One region of the Streptomyces sp. NPDC007907 genome, then DNA from elsewhere that is predicted to be linked to it. Evidence: riboswitches for the same ligand, from Rfam matches in the RefSeq annotation. Region 1 holds a riboswitch; each other region holds the start of a gene.
The links. A riboswitch is a leader RNA that binds a small molecule or an ion and turns the genes downstream of it on or off. The one in region 1 is predicted to bind cobalamin.
Positions count from the first base shown of each region.

Region 2: it holds a riboswitch for cobalamin, as region 1 does, so the genes downstream of both, ACFZDI_RS02255 (ribonucleoside-diphosphate reductase subunit alpha) here and ACFZDI_RS13795 (energy-coupling factor ABC transporter permease) in region 1, are expected to answer to the same signal.
Region 3: it holds a riboswitch for cobalamin, as region 1 does, so the genes downstream of both, ACFZDI_RS27550 (cobalamin biosynthesis protein) here and ACFZDI_RS13795 (energy-coupling factor ABC transporter permease) in region 1, are expected to answer to the same signal.
Region 4: it holds a riboswitch for cobalamin, as region 1 does, so the genes downstream of both, ACFZDI_RS20025 (prenyltransferase/squalene oxidase repeat-containing protein) here and ACFZDI_RS13795 (energy-coupling factor ABC transporter permease) in region 1, are expected to answer to the same signal.

Region 1 covers NZ_JBIBKR010000003.1:526,540-530,556, reverse strand. The annotation lists gene ACFZDI_RS13810 (ATP-binding cassette domain-containing protein) at 1-4, opposite strand, end outside; gene cbiQ (cobalt ECF transporter T component CbiQ) at 1-750, opposite strand; gene ACFZDI_RS13800 (energy-coupling factor ABC transporter substrate-binding protein) at 757-1,125, opposite strand; gene ACFZDI_RS13795 (energy-coupling factor ABC transporter permease) at 1,122-1,829, opposite strand; cobalamin riboswitch at 1,859-2,044, opposite strand; gene ACFZDI_RS13790 (protein kinase) at 2,173-3,627, opposite strand; partial or broken gene ACFZDI_RS13785 (MFS transporter) at 3,890-4,017, opposite strand, start outside.
Region 2 covers NZ_JBIBKR010000001.1:486,606-490,622, forward strand. The annotation lists gene mctP (monocarboxylate uptake permease MctP) at 1-1,527, shown strand, start outside; partial or broken gene ACFZDI_RS02250 (GNAT family N-acetyltransferase) at 1,605-1,796, shown strand; cobalamin riboswitch at 1,809-2,006, shown strand; gene ACFZDI_RS02255 (ribonucleoside-diphosphate reductase subunit alpha) at 2,130-4,017, shown strand, end outside.
Region 3 covers NZ_JBIBKR010000007.1:56,835-60,851, reverse strand. The annotation lists gene ACFZDI_RS27555 (cobyric acid synthase) at 1-1,482, opposite strand, end outside; gene ACFZDI_RS27550 (cobalamin biosynthesis protein) at 1,484-2,491, opposite strand; cobalamin riboswitch at 2,592-2,726, opposite strand; gene ACFZDI_RS27545 (hypothetical protein) at 2,866-3,087, opposite strand; gene ACFZDI_RS27540 (inorganic phosphate transporter) at 3,119-4,017, opposite strand, start outside.
Region 4 covers NZ_JBIBKR010000004.1:821,832-825,848, reverse strand. The annotation lists gene ACFZDI_RS20035 (helix-turn-helix transcriptional regulator) at 1-775, shown strand, start outside; gene ACFZDI_RS20030 (SAM-dependent methyltransferase) at 780-1,595, opposite strand; cobalamin riboswitch at 1,857-1,993, shown strand; gene ACFZDI_RS20025 (prenyltransferase/squalene oxidase repeat-containing protein) at 2,104-3,324, shown strand; gene ACFZDI_RS20020 (SCO2322 family protein) at 3,321-3,959, shown strand.

The DNA.
Region 1 (4,017 bases):
TCATGTCAGCGGCCTTTCCAGGACGAGTGTGAGGACGGCCACCGCCGCGAGCAGCGCGCAACTGGCCGTCGTGAAGCGGACGGAGACCCGGGCCTCGGGCACCAGGACCCGCAGGGTGCCGTCGTAGCCGCGCCCGGCGAGCCCGGCGTGGAGCCGGGTGGCCCGGTCGAAGGCGCGGACGAACGCGGTGGCGCCGAGCCCGGCCAGGGACCGCCACTCCGCGGCCCGGCCGGTGTGGCCGAGCCGGGCCGCCTGGGCCTCCCGGATGCGGCGCATCGAGTCCAGCAGCAGAAAGCTCATCCGGTACGTCACGAGCGCGACGTCGACGACCGGCGCGGGGACCCCGGCCCCGACCAGCCGGGGCAGCAGGTCGGACATGGGCGTGGTGAAGGCGAACAGCAGCACGCCCAGGGAGGCCGCCGAGGTGCGCAGCAGCAACTCCCCGGCCCGGACCGGCCCGTCGGCGGCGAGCGCGACGAGCCCTCCCGGCCCGCCCACCTGGACGAGCAGTGTGAGCGCTCCGGTCACGCAGAAGCCCAGCGGCACCCGGTAGGCCCGCCACAGCCGCCGCCCGGGCACACCGGCCGGACCCAGCAGCACGACCAGGGCCGTCAGGAGGACCAGGGCCGCGCCCGGCCAGGGCGGCAGGGAGATGGCGAGCACGGTGAGGCCGAGCCCCAGCACGGCCTTGTCCACGGGATGGCGGCGGCGCCAGCGACTGCCGTGCGCCGCCGCGTCGATCGGCAGCACCGGGGCTCAGTCCTCTTCCGCGGCGGACTTCCCGGCGGTGCCGGCGAGCGTGCTGCCGGACTGTCGCTCCAGCGCCCGCTGCTCGCCCTGCCTGCGGCCCCGGCGCAGGCCGAAGTAGTAGGCGAGGACACCGGCGCCGAGAGCCGCCTGGAGGGAGAAGAGCGCCGACTCGATCTCGCCGGACGGCGGCTCGTACAGCGGCGAGAACCACGGCTCGTAGTCCGGCTTCAGCTCGGTGATCGCCGTCTCCGCCTCGCCGTCGGAGCCCGTGAACGGCTCCTTCTTGTGGTCGCCGAGCCCGAACGCCAGGGGCAGCACCGCGAGCGCGGCCACGGCGATCAGCAGGAGCAGGTTGATCTTCGTGTTCCGCTTCATCGGCCCACCGCCTCGGTCTCGGTCCCGGTCCGCGCCTGCTTCTGCGCGACGAGCACGCCCAGCCGGGTCAGTTCGCCCTTGCTGGACTGCACCAGCAGCCGCATCACGAGCACGGTCAGCAGGCCCTCGCTCACCGCGAGCGGGATCTGGGTGACGGCGAAGATGGAACCGAACTTGCCGAGCGCGCCCAGGAACCCGCTGCCCGGGTCGGGGAACGCGAGCGCCAGCTGCACGCTGGTGACGCAGTAGGTGGACAGGTCGGCGACGAACGCGGCGAAGAACACGGTCACCATCAGCGGCACGTTGGAGCGCCGCAGCAGCTTGTAGACGGCGTATCCGGCCCAGGGCCCGACGATCGCCATGGAGAAGACGTTGGCGCCGAGCGTCGTGAGGCCGCCGTGCGCGAGCAGCAGCGCCTGGAAGAGCAGGGTGATGGTGCCCAGCACCGCCATGATGGGCGGCCGGAACAGGATGGCGCCCAGGCCCGTGCCGGTGGGGTGCGAGCAACTGCCCGTGACGGACGGGAGTTTGAGGGCGGACAGGACGAACGTGAAGGCACCGGAAGCACCGAGGAGCAGAGTGCTCTCGGGGTGCTCGCGCACTTCACGGGTGAGCGACCGGACCCCGTGGACGACGAACGGCGCCGACGCGACGCCCCAGGCGACCGCGTGCGCCGGAGGAAGGAAACCCTCGGCTATGTGCATGGCTCAGCAGACCCTCTCCAGCACCTCGTGGATGGTTGACGCGCCTTGGCCGGTCTCCTGGCTGACGGGTACCACCGCCCGGACTCCGCCTTCCCGGGTCACGAGGACCCAGTGGCTGCCCGTGAGGGCTGGAGCCGGACTTCCCGATTCACAGTGGCGAGGGCCGCACCGGCATCACACCGGATTTCCCGTTCACCAAGGCGTGGTGACAATAAGGCCGGGGTAAGGGCGATGACAAGCCACCCAAGGGGCGCGCGAGGGGGCGTCCGTTCGCACACCGGCGCATCTCACGGCCGATCCACGCGCGCCGGACAGGGGCCCGTCGCACGCCGCCCGGGCCGCGTCAGTCGTCGGTCCCGTCGTCCCCGCCGTCGTCGAAGTCGCCCTCTTTCCCGCCCTGGCGCGGCTTCTCGGGCTTCGGCTGCGCCGGCTCGCCGCCCGCCTCCTGTGTCGGGGCCGTCGCGCTCGGCACGGGCGCGTCAGGAGCCGGCGAGGAGGGCGACGCGGACGGAGTGACATCGGCCACGGTGCCGGTGGCCGGCGTGTCGGCCGTACCCGGGCCGGCCGCCGGGTCGGCCTGCGGATCGGCCTGCCGGCCGGAGGAGTCGGGCGCGGCGGAGCCTTCGGAGGCCGTGGCGGCGGGGCTGCTCGCCGTCGGGGACGCGTCGGGTTCTGTGCCCTCCGCGGTCGTGTCGGGCGAGAACCAGCGCATGCCGAGGAGCATCGCCGCGAGGAAGAGGGCCGCGGCGGCGGCCGTCGCGGCCACCCTCGTACGGTTGCCGGCACCGCCGCGCCCGCGGGTGCGGCCCGCACGCCCCGCCTGGGCGGCCCGGGCCGCCGTGCGGTGACCCGTGGTCGCGGGCAGCGCGTACGTGGTCGGACTGCCGGTCCCGGAGCCGGCGTACGGGCCCGGCCCGGCGGGCGTCGCCGCGGACGTGGAGGTGGGCCGCAACGGCGGGGAGACCTCGGGCAGCGGCTCGGGCAGGCCTTGCCAGGCGCCTGCGGCGAACCACTCGGCGGCCTGCTGGGCGGTGGGCCGGTCCTCGGGCTGCTTGGCGAGCAGACCGAGGAGGTAGTTCTCGAACGCGGGCGGAAGCCCCGCGACCCCGAGCTCGCGGGGCGGCACGGGAACCGAGTCGAGGTGCTGGTGGAGCAGGGCGACGGCCGTGTCGGCCTCGAACGGCGGTCGCCCGCTGAGGAGCTGGTAGAGCACGCAGCCAAGGGAGTACATGTCGGAGGCCGGCCCGGCGGGCTTGCCCAGGGCCCGCTCGGGCGCGAGGTAGAGACCGGTGCCGATGATCTGCCCGGTGGCGGTGAGGGCGGCGCCGGGGTCGTCGAGGAACCGCGCGATGCCGAAGTCGCCGATCTTCAGCGTGCCGGCCGCGTCCAGCAGCAGGTTGGCCGGTTTGACGTCCCGGTGCACGATGCCCTGCGCGTGTGCGGCGGCGAGCCCCGCGGACGCCTGCCCGGCGAGACGGGCCACCCGCTCGGCGGGCAGCGCGCCGGAGCCGGCCAGCACCCCGGCGAGGCTGTCGCCCTCGACCAGCTCCATCACCAGATACAGCCGGTTGTCGTACTCGCCGAAGTCCAGGACCCCCACAACGTTGGGGTGGTTGAGACGCCCGGCGGTCTGAGCCTCCAGACGGAACCGGGAGGTCGCCGTGGGATCGGTGTCCTGGGGCAGCAGCAGCTTGAGGGCCACCGCTCTGGCGAGCGTGGTGTCGTAGGCACGCCAGACCTCTCCCATTCCACCGCGCCCGATCTCAACATCCAGCCGGTAGCGGCCCGCTAGCAGCACTCGTCCTCGTCTCATGCGTGTGGGAAGGTCGTCGCCGCAGGCCGAACTCCCCGCTTCGGCACGGGGATTGGTGGGGGGCACCGCAGCCGACCCAGGATACTGGCGCGGCGTGACCACCGAGTTCCGCGGCGGTGTCCCCGGAGGGTGCCGGCAGGGAATTCCGGGGCCGGGCGAGTCGCCCGGCGGAGTGACGTGTCCGTGTGCCCGGTTGCCGCCGGGGGCCCGGAGCCGTGTCAGGCTGCCGCGGGGGCCCGGCGCCGTGTCAGGCCGTGGCGTCCGCGCCCTTCCCGCGGCGCGGCAACAGCGCCACCGCCAGGGCCGGTACGGCCGCGAGGACCAGCCACGGCACGGCGGCCGGCAGGCCCGGATCGAGCAGGAGCCCGGTGGCCG
Region 2 (4,017 bases), on a different contig from region 1:
AACGAGCACAGCCTGGACGAATGGGGCCTGGGCGGCCGCTCGTTCGGCACCTGGATCACCTGGTTCCTGCTCGGCGGCGACCTGTACACGGCGTACACCTTCGTCGCCGTGCCGGCGGCGATCTACGCGGCGGGCGCGGCCGGCTTCTTCGCCGTGCCGTACACGATCCTGGTGTACCCGCTGATCTTCACCTTCCTGCCGCGCCTGTGGTCGGTGTCCCACAAGCACGGGTACGTCACGACGTCCGACTTCGTGCGCGGCCGCTTCGGTTCGAAGGGTCTGTCGCTGGCCGTGGCCGTGACCGGCATCCTGGCGACGATGCCGTACATCGCCCTCCAACTGGTCGGCATCCAGGCCGTGCTGGACGTGATGGGCGTCGGCGGCGGCGAGAACACCAACTGGTTCATCAAGGACCTGCCGCTGCTGATTGCGTTCGGCGTGCTGGCGGCGTACACGTACTCGTCGGGTCTTCGGGCCCCCGCGCTCATCGCGTTCGTGAAGGACACACTGATCTACATCGTCATCGCGGTGGCGATCATCTACATCCCGATCAAGCTGGGCGGCTTCGACGACATCTTCGCCAAGGCCGGTGACGCGTTCAGCCAGACCAACCCGGCGACGGGCGCGCCGCGCGGGGCGCTGGCACCGGCCGAGCCGGGCCAGTGGACGTACGCGACGCTGGCGTTGGGATCCGCCCTGGCGCTGTTCATGTACCCGCACTCGATCACGGCGACGCTGTCCTCGAAGAGCCGTGAGGTGATCCGCCGCAACACCACGATCCTGCCGCTGTACTCGCTGATGCTGGGCCTGCTGGCGCTGCTCGGGTTCATGGCGATCGCGGCCGGCATCAAGGTGCAGAACGGTCAGCTGGCGATCCCTCAGCTGTTCGAGACGATGTTCCCGGACTGGTTCGCGGGCGTGGCGTTCGCGGCGATCGGCATCGGCGCGCTGGTGCCCGCGGCCATCATGTCCATCGCGGCCGCGAACCTCTTCACCCGCAACATCTACAAGGACTTCATCAAGCCGGACGCCACCCCCGCGCAGGAGACCAAGGTCTCCAAGCTGGTCTCCCTGCTGGTGAAGGTCGGCGCCCTGGCCTTCGTCCTCACCATGGACAAGACGGTCGCCATCAACTTCCAGCTGCTGGGCGGCATCTGGATCCTGCAGACCTTCCCGGCCCTGGTCGGCGGCCTGTTCACCCGCTGGTTCCACCGCTGGGCCCTGCTCGCGGGCTGGGCGGTCGGCATGATCTACGGCACGGCCGCGGCGTACGGCGTGGCCTCCCCGACGCAGAAGCACTTCGGCGGCTCCGCGAAGGAGATCCCGGGCATCGGGGAGATCGGCTACATCGGCCTCACGGCGTTCGTCCTGAACGTGGTGGTGACGGTGGTCCTGACCTTCGTCCTGAAGGCCCTGAAGGCCCCCGACGGCATCGACGAGACCAAGCCGGAGGACTACACGGCGGACGCGGGCGACCCCGGGGTCCAGGTGGAACTCCCGCCTGCGACGGCCGGGTCGGCTCACTGACCTCGCACCACCACACAACACCCGCAGCGGGCCGCCGAGACCACTCACCACGGCGGCCCGCTGTCGTACACGCTCATCAGCGCTCCTGCGTCGAGCGGGCGCGGGCCACCCCGGGCTGCCGGAGCGTCGTGCTGTCGGCCCGGCCCCCCGTGCACACCGCCCATCGCGTCTACGAACGCCTGGGCTTCACTCGCACACCCGAGCGTGACGGGAACCCCCTCCCGGAGCTGACGGACATCACTCATCTCACCTATGAGTTGACGCTCTGAAACCAGCACGACACAACATCTGGGGGTGCCGTTCGAACCCGGCACAAGATGTATGCTCATGCTCGCTGTCGCCGCAGGGGAATCCGGTGCGAATCCGGAACTGTCCCGCAACGGTGTACTTGTGCATGTCTGTTCCCGGAACCGCCGTGTTCCGGGTGCCGCCCTGCACAGGGGTCAGTCCGAGGACCTGCCGACAGCGCACCCGGCCACCCGGCCGGTGTGCCCTGACGTCCGGGCCTCGTGGAGTGGGCCGGTGGACGCGACGCCGCGTGCGCTCGTGTGCTGCCCCCTGCCCTCGACGAGGCCCCCGTGCCGAGCGAGGGAGAGCCCCACGTGACCATCGCGCCAGCCGAACCGGTCTCAGCCGAAGAAGAGCACGACGCTCCCGGTGCCACGCTGCTGCGGACCCTGAGCGAGCTGACCGCCGACCTCCCCGACGCCGACCCCGACCGGGTCGCCGCCGCCGCGCTGCGCGGCCGGTCCGCGCAGGCGGACGAGCGGGAGCTGCGGGAGCTGGCGACGGAGGCCGCGGCCGGTCTGATCTCCGAGGACCCCGCCTACTCCCGGCTGGCCGCCCGGCTGCTGACCATCGGCATCCGCGAGGAGGCCGCCTCGCAGGGCGTCACGTCCTTCACCGGGTCCGTCGCGGTCGGCCACCGCGAGGGGCTCATCGCCGACCGCACCGCCGAGTTCGTGCGCGTCCACGCCGCCCGCCTCGACGCGCTGATCGACCGTGCGGCCGACGACCGCTTCGGCTACTTCGGCCTGCGTACCCTCCACAGCCGCTACCTGCTGCGTCACCCGCACACCCGCAAGGTCGTCGAGACGCCCCAGCACTTCATGCTCCGGGTGGCGTGCGGCCTCGCCGAGGACGACACCACACGCGCGGTGGACGAGGTCGCGGCTCTCTACTCGCTCATGAGCCGCCTCGACTACCTCCCGTCCTCCCCCACGCTCTTCAACTCCGGCACCCGGCATCCCCAGATGTCGTCCTGCTACCTCCTGGACTCCCCGCAGGACGAACTGGACTCAATCTACGACCGGTACCACCAGGTGGCCCGGCTGTCGAAGCACGCCGGCGGCATCGGCATCGCCTACTCCCGGATCCGCGCCCGCGGTTCACTGATCCGCGGCACCAACGGGCACTCCAACGGCATCGTCCCGTTCCTGAAGACCCTGGACGCCTCGGTCGCCGCCGTGAACCAGGGCGGCCGGCGCAAGGGCGCCGCCGCGGTCTACCTGGAGACCTGGCACGCCGACATCGAGGAGTTCCTTGAGCTGCGCGACAACACCGGTGAGGACGCCCGCCGTACGCACAACCTGAACCTCGCACACTGGGTGCCGGACGAGTTCATGCGGCGCGTGAACACCGACGCGCAGTGGTCGCTGTTCTCCCCCTCGGACGTGCCGGAGCTGGTCGACCTGTGGGGTGAGGAGTTCGACGCCGCGTACCGGGCGGCCGAGGCGAAGGGCCTCGCGAAGAAGACCCTGCCCGCCCGTGAGCTGTACGGCCGCATGATGCGCACCCTCGCGCAGACCGGCAACGGCTGGATGACCTTCAAGGACGCCGCCAACCGCACCGCCAACCAGACGGCCGAGCCCGGCCACGTCGTGCACTCCTCCAACCTCTGCACGGAGATCCTGGAGGTCACCGACGACGGCGAGACCGCGGTCTGCAACCTGGGCTCGGTGAACCTCGGCGCGTTCGTGACCGGCGGGGACATCGACTGGGAGCGCCTGGACGAGACCGTCCGCACGGCCGTGACGTTCCTCGACCGGGTCGTGGACATCAACTTCTACCCGACCGAGCAGGCTGGCCGCTCCAACGCCCGCTGGCGTCCGGTCGGCCTCGGCGCGATGGGCCTCCAGGACGTCTTCTTCAAGCTGCGCCTGCCCTTCGACTCACCGCAGGCCAAGGCCCTGTCCACCCGTATCGCCGAGCGGATCATGCTCGCCGCGTACGAGGCCTCCGCCGACCTCGCCGAGCGCAACGGCCCGCTGCCGGCCTGGGAGAAGACCCGTACGGCCCGGGGCGTACTGCACCCCGACCACTACGACGCGGAGCTGACCTGGCCGGAGCGCTGGGCGGCGCTGCGCGAGCGCGTCGCCTCGACCGGCATGCGCAACTCGCTGCTCCTCGCCATCGCGCCCACGGCCACCATCGCCTCCATCGCGGGCGTGTACGAGTGCATCGAGCCGCAGGTGTCCAACCTGTTCAAGC
Region 3 (4,017 bases), on a different contig from region 1:
GGGCAGTCCTTGCGGCGCGCCGGACTCGATGAGCCGCCACAGCGCGTCGGTGTCCGCGTGCTGTTCGATCAGGTCGCCGAGCCGGTCGAGCTGCTCCTCGCGCAGCGCGGCGAACGAGGTGTCCGGCGCGGGCACGAAACGGCGGCCCGCGGCGGCCGCCACCTCGCGCAGAAAGGCCCGCCGGAAGCCGTCCGACTCCAGGGAGCCGTGCCAGTGCGTGCCCCAGGTCTGGCCGACCCGGCAGCCGTCCAGGAAGGGCGTGCCGCCCTGGACGTCGGCGACACCGTGATGGATCTCGTAACCCTCGACCCGCTCGCCGAGGGCCTCGCCCTCCGGCCGGGTGAGGGTCTTCTCGCGGGCGAACCGCACCCGCACGGGCAGGATCCCGAGCCCGCCGACGTGTCCCCTTCGGCTCTCCACGTCGTCCTCGATGTGCTCGCCGAGGATCTGGAAGCCACCGCAGATGCCGAGCACGGGCCGCTGCTCGGCGGCCCTGCGCACCAGGGCGTCGGCGAGCCCGCGCTCGCGCAGCCACTCCAGCGCCCGGACCGTCCCGCGGGTGCCGGGCACGACGACGAGGTCGGCGTCGGACAGCTCCTCCGGCCGGTCCACGAACCGCACCACGACGCCCGGTTCGGCGGCCAGCGCGTCCACATCGGTGAAGTTGGACATCAGCGGCACGGCACAGACCGCGACCCGCAGCACGTCCTCGCCGACGGGCGGGGCGACGACGGACTCCCGGACCGCTCCCCGCAGGGAGACCCGCAGTCCGTCCTCCTCGTCGATCCCGAGCCCGTGCCGGAACGGCAGCACGCCGTACGTCTTCCGCCCCGTGAGCCCGTGCAGCATGTCCAGGCCCGGTTCCAGCAGGGAGACGTCCCCGCGGAACTTGTTGACGAGGAACCCGGCGACGCAACGCTGGTCCTCGGGCGACAGCAGCGCCACCGTCCCGAAGAACGAGGCGAACACCCCGCCCCGGTCGATGTCGCCGACGACGAGCACGGGCAGCCCGGCGCCCCGGGCGATCCCCATGTTCACGATGTCCGTCCGCCGCAGGTTGATCTCGGCGGGAGAACCGGCCCCCTCACAGATCACCGCGTCATACGTGCCCCGCAACTGCTCCAGGCAGTCCAGCACCGTCCCGAGCAACTGCTGCTGCCGTCCGCCGTGGTAGCCGCGCGCGCTCAGCTCCCCGACCGGCTTGCCCAGCAGCACGACCTGACTGCTCTGCTCGCCACCGGGCTTGAGCAGCACCGGGTTCATCAGCGCGGTCGGCTCGACGCGGCAGGCCTGCGCCTGCATGGCCTGTGCCCGCCCGATCTCGGCCCCTTCCGTCGTCACGAAGGAGTTCAGGGACATGTTCTGCGCCTTGAAGGGCGCGACCTTGACGCCCTGGCGCACCAGCCACCGGCAGATCCCGGCGGTCACGACGCTCTTGCCGGCGTCGGAAGTGGTACCGGCGACGAGAAGCCCACCGCTCATGTCATTTCCCCCTCTTCAGCGACCGCGCACCCCGGAGCGACGGCGCACTCCCGAGCGATCGCGCACCTCTGGACAACCGCGCACTCGTCAACAACCGCGCGCCCGCGCACACCCCGAGCGCGAGCCATGTCACGCGCTTCGACAGCCGTACGGCCCGTTCGACGTCCCGCGTGCCGACGGCACGCCCCCCGGTGTTCAGCACGGGCCGGTGCTCCACCCGCCCGCCGTACGACAGCGTCCCGCCGAGACGCACCCCGAGCGCCCCGGCGAACGAAGCCTCCACGGGCCCGGCGTTGGGACTCGGATGCTGCGCCGCATCCGCCCGCCAGGCCCGCACGGCCCCTCGCGGATCCGGCCCGGCCAGGGCGGCGAGGACGGCGGTCAGCCGCGCTCCGGGCCACCCCGCGAGGTCGTCCAGGCGTGCGGAGGCCCACCCGTAGCGGCGGTAGCGGGCCGACTTGTGCCCGACCATGGCGTCCAGGGTGTTGACGGCCCGGAACCCCAGCAGCCCCGGCACCCCGCCGACGGCGCCCCACACCAGAGCCCCCACCACCGCGTCGGAGGTGTTCTCGGCGACCGACTCGACCACGGCCCGGGCCATGCCGTCGGCGTCGAGGGCCTGCGGATCGCGGCCGCACAGGTGCGGCAGCCGGGCCCGGGCCGCCTCGACGTCCCCGGCCTCCAGGGCCCGCCCGATGGTCCGGGCCTCCCGGGCGAGTGAAGTCCCCCCGACCACGGCCCAGGTGGCGGCAGCGGTCAGCGCGACGGAGGCGGCGGGGGAGGTGCGTACGGCACGCGCGGCGACGGACCCGAGGGCGACGGCCCCGCCGGCACACACGGCGGTGTGCAGCGCGCCCCACCCGCGATGGTCCCGCCACAACACCCGTTCCACGGCGCCCGCGGCCCGCCCGAACGCGGCGACCGGATGCCCCCGGCGAGGATCACCGAGCAACAGGTCACCGATCAGACCGGCGGCGGCGCCGTACGCGAAGACGCGACCGGCACCCATGGGCTCAGCCGGCCAGGAGGGCGGGCAGGGGTGGGGTGGTGAACCTCGATCGGCAGCCGCGCATGGCGATATGTGTCCTCACTCAGGGTGTCCGCGCCCTGGTTCGACGAGATCGGCGGTGAGAGTTCCTGGCTCCCGGGGGATTGCTACCCCGGTGACAGTGGCGGGACCGCGCCGGACTTTCACCGGCTTCCTCTCCTGCCGCCGTACTGGCCCCGGCAGTCCACCACGGCCGGGAACGGCCGTCAACTTGCCGTTGACCTGCGAGGGGAGAGTGTGGAGAACCCCACATCGCCCCCTGCCCCGCATGACGACCGGGCGGCACGGGACCAAAGTCCCGTGCCGCCCGGCGGACACGATGTGCGGTGGGGCGCTCAGGCCACGATCAGATAGATCCCGTAGCCCACGGCCGCCGCACAGGCCGCGAAGCACGCGTACGCGCCGGTGACGGCGAGGCTCGCGGACCCGCCCTCCGCCACCGCCCGCTCGCGGCGGGAGAGACCGGTGATGCCGAGGGTGAACAGGCCGACGAGGGCCACGGTGACCACGAGGCTGACGCCGAAGACGGAGCCGAGGGCCGCCCAGTCGATCTTCATATCCGAGACTCTTCCTTGTAACCGGTGGCGGTCAGACCGTGGTGGTCGTGGTCGGCGTGCGCTCGGCGGTGGCCTGCGCCGGGAACGTCGGGACCGGGTCCGCCGACGCCGTGCCTCCCGCAGGGGGCGGCGTCACGGCGGCGATCGCCGTGGTGACCACGCCCGCGGGCTCGGCGCCGTCGTTCTCGCTGTCGGTGTCGTTGACGTTGGTGTGGTCGACCACCTCGCGCCGCGACAGCTTCCAGATCGTCGCGCTGGAGGCGATGAGGAAGACGGCCACCACGGCGGTGCCCCAGCTGCCGAAGCCGGTGACGTACTCGGCGAGCGCGCCCACCAGGGCCGCGGCCGGCAGCGTCAGACCCCACGCGACGAACATCCGCGTCGCGGTGGACCAGCGGACCACGCCGCCCTTGCGGCCGAGTCCGGCACCCATCACCGAACCGGACACGGAGTGCGTCGTGGAGAGGGAGAAACCGAGGTGCGAGGAGGCCAGGATGACCGTGGCCGCGGAGGTCTGGGCGGCGAAGCCCTGCTGCGGCTGGAGGTCGGTCAGTCCCTTGCCCATGGTGCGGATGATGCGCCAGCCGCCCAGGTAGGTGCCGAGCGCGATGGCGAGACCGGCCGAGAGGATGACCCACATGGGCGGGTCCGAGTCGGGCGCCACGGCGCCGCCGGCGACCAGGGCGAGAGTGATGACACCCATGGTCTTCTGTGCGTCGTTGGTGCCGTGCGCCAGGGAGACCAGGCCCGCGGAGGCGATCTGGCCGGCCCGGTAGCCCTTCTTGGACGCCTTGTCCTCGGCCTTGCTGCCGAGGGAGTAGGTCAGCCGCGTGGCCAGCATCGCCGCGATGCCCGCGACCAGCGGGGCGGCGATCGCCGGGATCAGCACCTTGGTGACCAGCACGTCCCCGTGCACCGCGCCGACACCCG
Region 4 (4,017 bases), on a different contig from region 1:
CCGGGCGGAGGCGGGGTACGTCATCCGCGCCTCCCCTTCCAAGATCAGCCGCATGGAGGCGGGCCGCCACGGCTTCAAACTGCGCGACGTGGCCGACCTGCTGACGCTCTACGGCGTCACCGACGAGGCCGAGCGCGCCACCCTGCTGGCGCTGGCCGAGCAGGCCAACACCCCCGCCTGGTGGCGGTCGTACAGCGATGTCGTGCCCGCCTGGATGCAGACCTACCTCGGGGCCGAACAGGCGGCGAGCCTCATCCGTTCCTTCCGCGTCCAGCGCGTCCCCGGCCTGTTGCAGACCGCCGACTACGCGCGGGCCGCCGTGCGGCTCGCGCACCCGGACGCCGGGGCGGCGGAGACCGACCGCCGGGTGGAGCTGCGCATGGCCCGCCGGCGGATCCTGCACCGGCAGCCGGCGACCCGGCTGTGGGCCGTGATCGACGAGGCGGCGCTGCGGCGCCCGGTGGGCGGCAGCCGCGTGATGCGGGAGCAGCTCAGGCATCTCATCGAGAGCTGCGCGCTGCCGCACGTCACGGTGCAGATCCTGCCGTTCGCCGTCGGCGCCCACGCCGCGGAGGGCGGTCCGGTGACCATCCTGCGGCTGCCCGGCGGGCAGTTGCCGGACGTGGTCTACCTGGAGCAGCTCACCGGTGCCCTCTATCCCGACCGGCCGGCCGAGATCGAGTGCTACTGGGACGCGATGAACCGGCTGGTGGTCGAAGCCGAGTCGCCCGACGAGACTCCGACCATCCTGCACCGCATCCTTCAGGAGACGTGAGGGCTCAGTTCTTGCGGGCGACGCCGCCGTACTGGTGCACCTCGGCCGGCAGGCCCAGGGCCGCCGCGTCGGGACGCCAGCGCGAGCAGGACGCCACGCCCGGTTCGAGCAGTTCGAGACCGTCGAAGTAGCGCGTGATCTGCTCGGGGCTGCGCAGAATGTAGGGAATCGACCCGCCGTCGTTGTACGTCTGGATGGCCCGGACGTAGTCCTCGCTGGTGTCGGTGGAGTCGTACTGCACGAGGTAGCTGCCCGGTGGCAGGGCGTCCACCAGCCGGCGCACGATCGAGCGGGCCTCGTCGTGGTCCTCGATGTGGCCCAGGATGCCCATCAGCATGAGGGCGACGGGCTGGTCGAAGTCGAGTGTCTTCCCGGCCTCCCGGACGATGGTGTCCGGATCGCGCAGGTCGGCGTCCACGTAGTTGGTGACGCCCTCCGCCGTACTGGTGAGCAGGGCGCGGGCGTGGGCCAGCACCAGGGGGTCGTTGTCGACGTAGACGATCCGGCTCTCCGGGGCCACCCGCTGGGCGATCTGGTGGGTGTTGTCCACGTTGGGCAGGCCGGTGCCGATGTCCAGGAACTGGCGGATGCCCTCTTCGGCGGCCAGGTGGCGGACGGCGCGGGCGAGGAAGTAGCGGGCCGCGCGGGCCCCGGTCTCGATGCCGGGGAAGACCTCACGGAACGCGTCACCGGCCACCCGGTCGACTTCGTAGTTGTCCTTGCCGCCCAGCCAGTAGTTCCAGATGCGGGCCGAGTGCGGCACCGAGGTGTCGATCTTGGGGAACGGCTCCTGCTCGGAGTTCTCCACGTGGTCGGTCATGGACGCTCCTGCGTATGTGGTCGAGGAAGCCCCACGTTATCCGCTCCGGCCTCCGGAGAGGATCAACTCCATTGCAGCGCACACGAGTTCCCCGTCATCTCTCACCACACTCTGGCCTCGGCGCCCGCACCCACGGCGCGGCACCCACGCCTCGCCGATCTCGTACACGTCGGCACGGCGCCCCAGCCCGGCGCTTTCCCGGCGGCGTGGGCGGCGTTTGGCGACGCCGGGCGCCCGCCCGGGACCCCCTCGGGCCGATTCCTACGTGCGGGTACAGTAAGCGGGTCGTCATCACACCGTACGGGGGGAAGCCGGTGCAATTCCGGCGCTGGCCCCGCAACCGTGTACCGCCCACCAGGGCGGTGAGCCGGATCGCCGCGTACGGGTCGTGACCGGCTCACGTGCCCGGCAGCGTGCCGGTGCACGGCACCGTCGAGGTACACGGAGCCGAGCCGCCGGGGTGTCCCGTGCTGTCCGGCTCCCCCACAGGGAGAGGCACCCGCCGATCATGAACGTTCGCCGCAGCGCCGCGGTCCTGGCCGCCGTCGCCGTGATCGGCGCCGCCACCCCGGCCGTCGCCGACCCGTCCCCGTCGTCCTCCCAGGCGTTCCCCTCCGCCCTGTACGGCTCGACCGACCCGAAGTACGACGGGGTGTGGCGGCAGTCGCTCGCGCTGCTCGCGCAGGACACGGTGGGTGTGAAGCCCGCCGCGAAGGCCGTGCGGTGGCTGGAGCGCCAGCAGTGCGCGGACGGCTCCTTCGCCTCGTACCGGCCCGACCCCACCGCCGCGTGCGACGCCAAGACCATGCGGGACACCAACGCCACCTCCGCCGCCGTACAGGCCCTGGCCGCGCTCGGCGGGCACGACGACGTCACCGGCAAGGCCGTCGACTGGCTGAAGTCCGTGCAGAACGAGGACGGCGGCTGGGGTTACTCGCCCGGCGGGGCCAGCGACACCAACTCGACGTCGGTCGTGACGGGCGCGCTCGCCGCCACCGGCGAGAAGCCGGACCGGGTCGAGAAGGACGGCAAGTCCCCCTACGACGCCCTGCTGAAGCTCGCCCTGCCCTGCGGCGGGGACGGCGACGGTGCCTTCGCCTTCCAGCCGGACAAGAAGGGCAAGCTCGCCGCCAACGCGGACGCCACCGCCGCCGGTGTGCTCGGCGCCCTGGGCAAGGGCATGGTCGTCGAGCCCGGCACAAAGGCCTCCGGACCGTCCAGTGCCGCCTGCGCGAAGGCCTCGACGCCGGAGCAGGCGGCGGCCAACGGAGCCGCCTGGCTGACCGCCGCCCTGGCCGAGGACGACGGGCACCTGATGTCCGCCCTGGCCGGTGCCGAGCCCCAGCCCGACTACGGCAACACCGCCGACGCGGTCGTCGCGCTCGCCGCAAAGGGCGACACCGCGCAGGCGGAGACGTCCGTGCGGTGGCTGGCGAAGAACGCCGCGACCTGGGCCGCGCAGAGCGGTCCGGCCGCCTACGCCCAGCTGATCCTCGCCGCCCACGCGACGGGCACGAACCCGCGTGACTTCGGCGGCGCGGACCTCGTCAAGCAGCTGAACGCGACGGGCCCGGCCCCGCAGGCCACCGGGAGGACCGAGGCCTCGGCCGCGAAGGAGGACTCCGGCTCGGACTTCTTCGGGGTCTGGTGGTACGTCGGTGTCTGCCTGGTCGCCGGCATCGGCATCGGCTTCCTGTTCACCGGCCGCAAGAAGCAGCAGCACCTGTGATCCGCCGCGCCCTTCTCCTGCTCCTGGTCCCGCTCCTGCTGTGCGCGGGCACGGGCCGGGCCGAGGCCGCCGGGTACCGGTACTGGTCGTTCTGGGAGCGCGACGGCGGCCAGTGGGTCTACGCCACCCAGGGCCCGTCCCTGGCCCGCCCCTCGGACGGCGACGTCCAGGGGTTCCGCTTCGCCGTGAGCGAGGACTCCGCGGACGCGGCACAGCCGCGCGGCAAGGCCGGATTCGCGACGATCTGTGCGAAGACGCCCGCGCGGGAGGGCAGCAAGCGGGTGGCCCTGGTCCTCGACTTCGGCACGCCCTCGGACGCACCCGGTGGCGAGACCCCGCCCGCCGCCCGCACCGCCTGCGCCCGGGTCTCCCCCGACGCGACGACGGCCGACGCTCTGGCAGCGGTGGCGGGGCCCCTGCGCTACGACACGAACGCCCTGCTGTGCGCGATCTCCGGCTACCCGGAGAAGGGCTGCGGCGAACAGGTCGCGCAGAGCGGTGAGGAGAAGCGGAAGCCGGCAGCGGAGCAGGACACCGCGTCGGACGAGGGCCCGTCCCTGGGCCTGGTCGCGGGCATCGGCGTGGTGGCGATCCTGGGCGGCGCGGCGATCTGGCAGGTACGCCGACGTGGGTGACCGCCCCACCCGGCCCGCGGGCAGTCCGGGCGCTGAGGAGTACGAGGGCGCGGGTGAC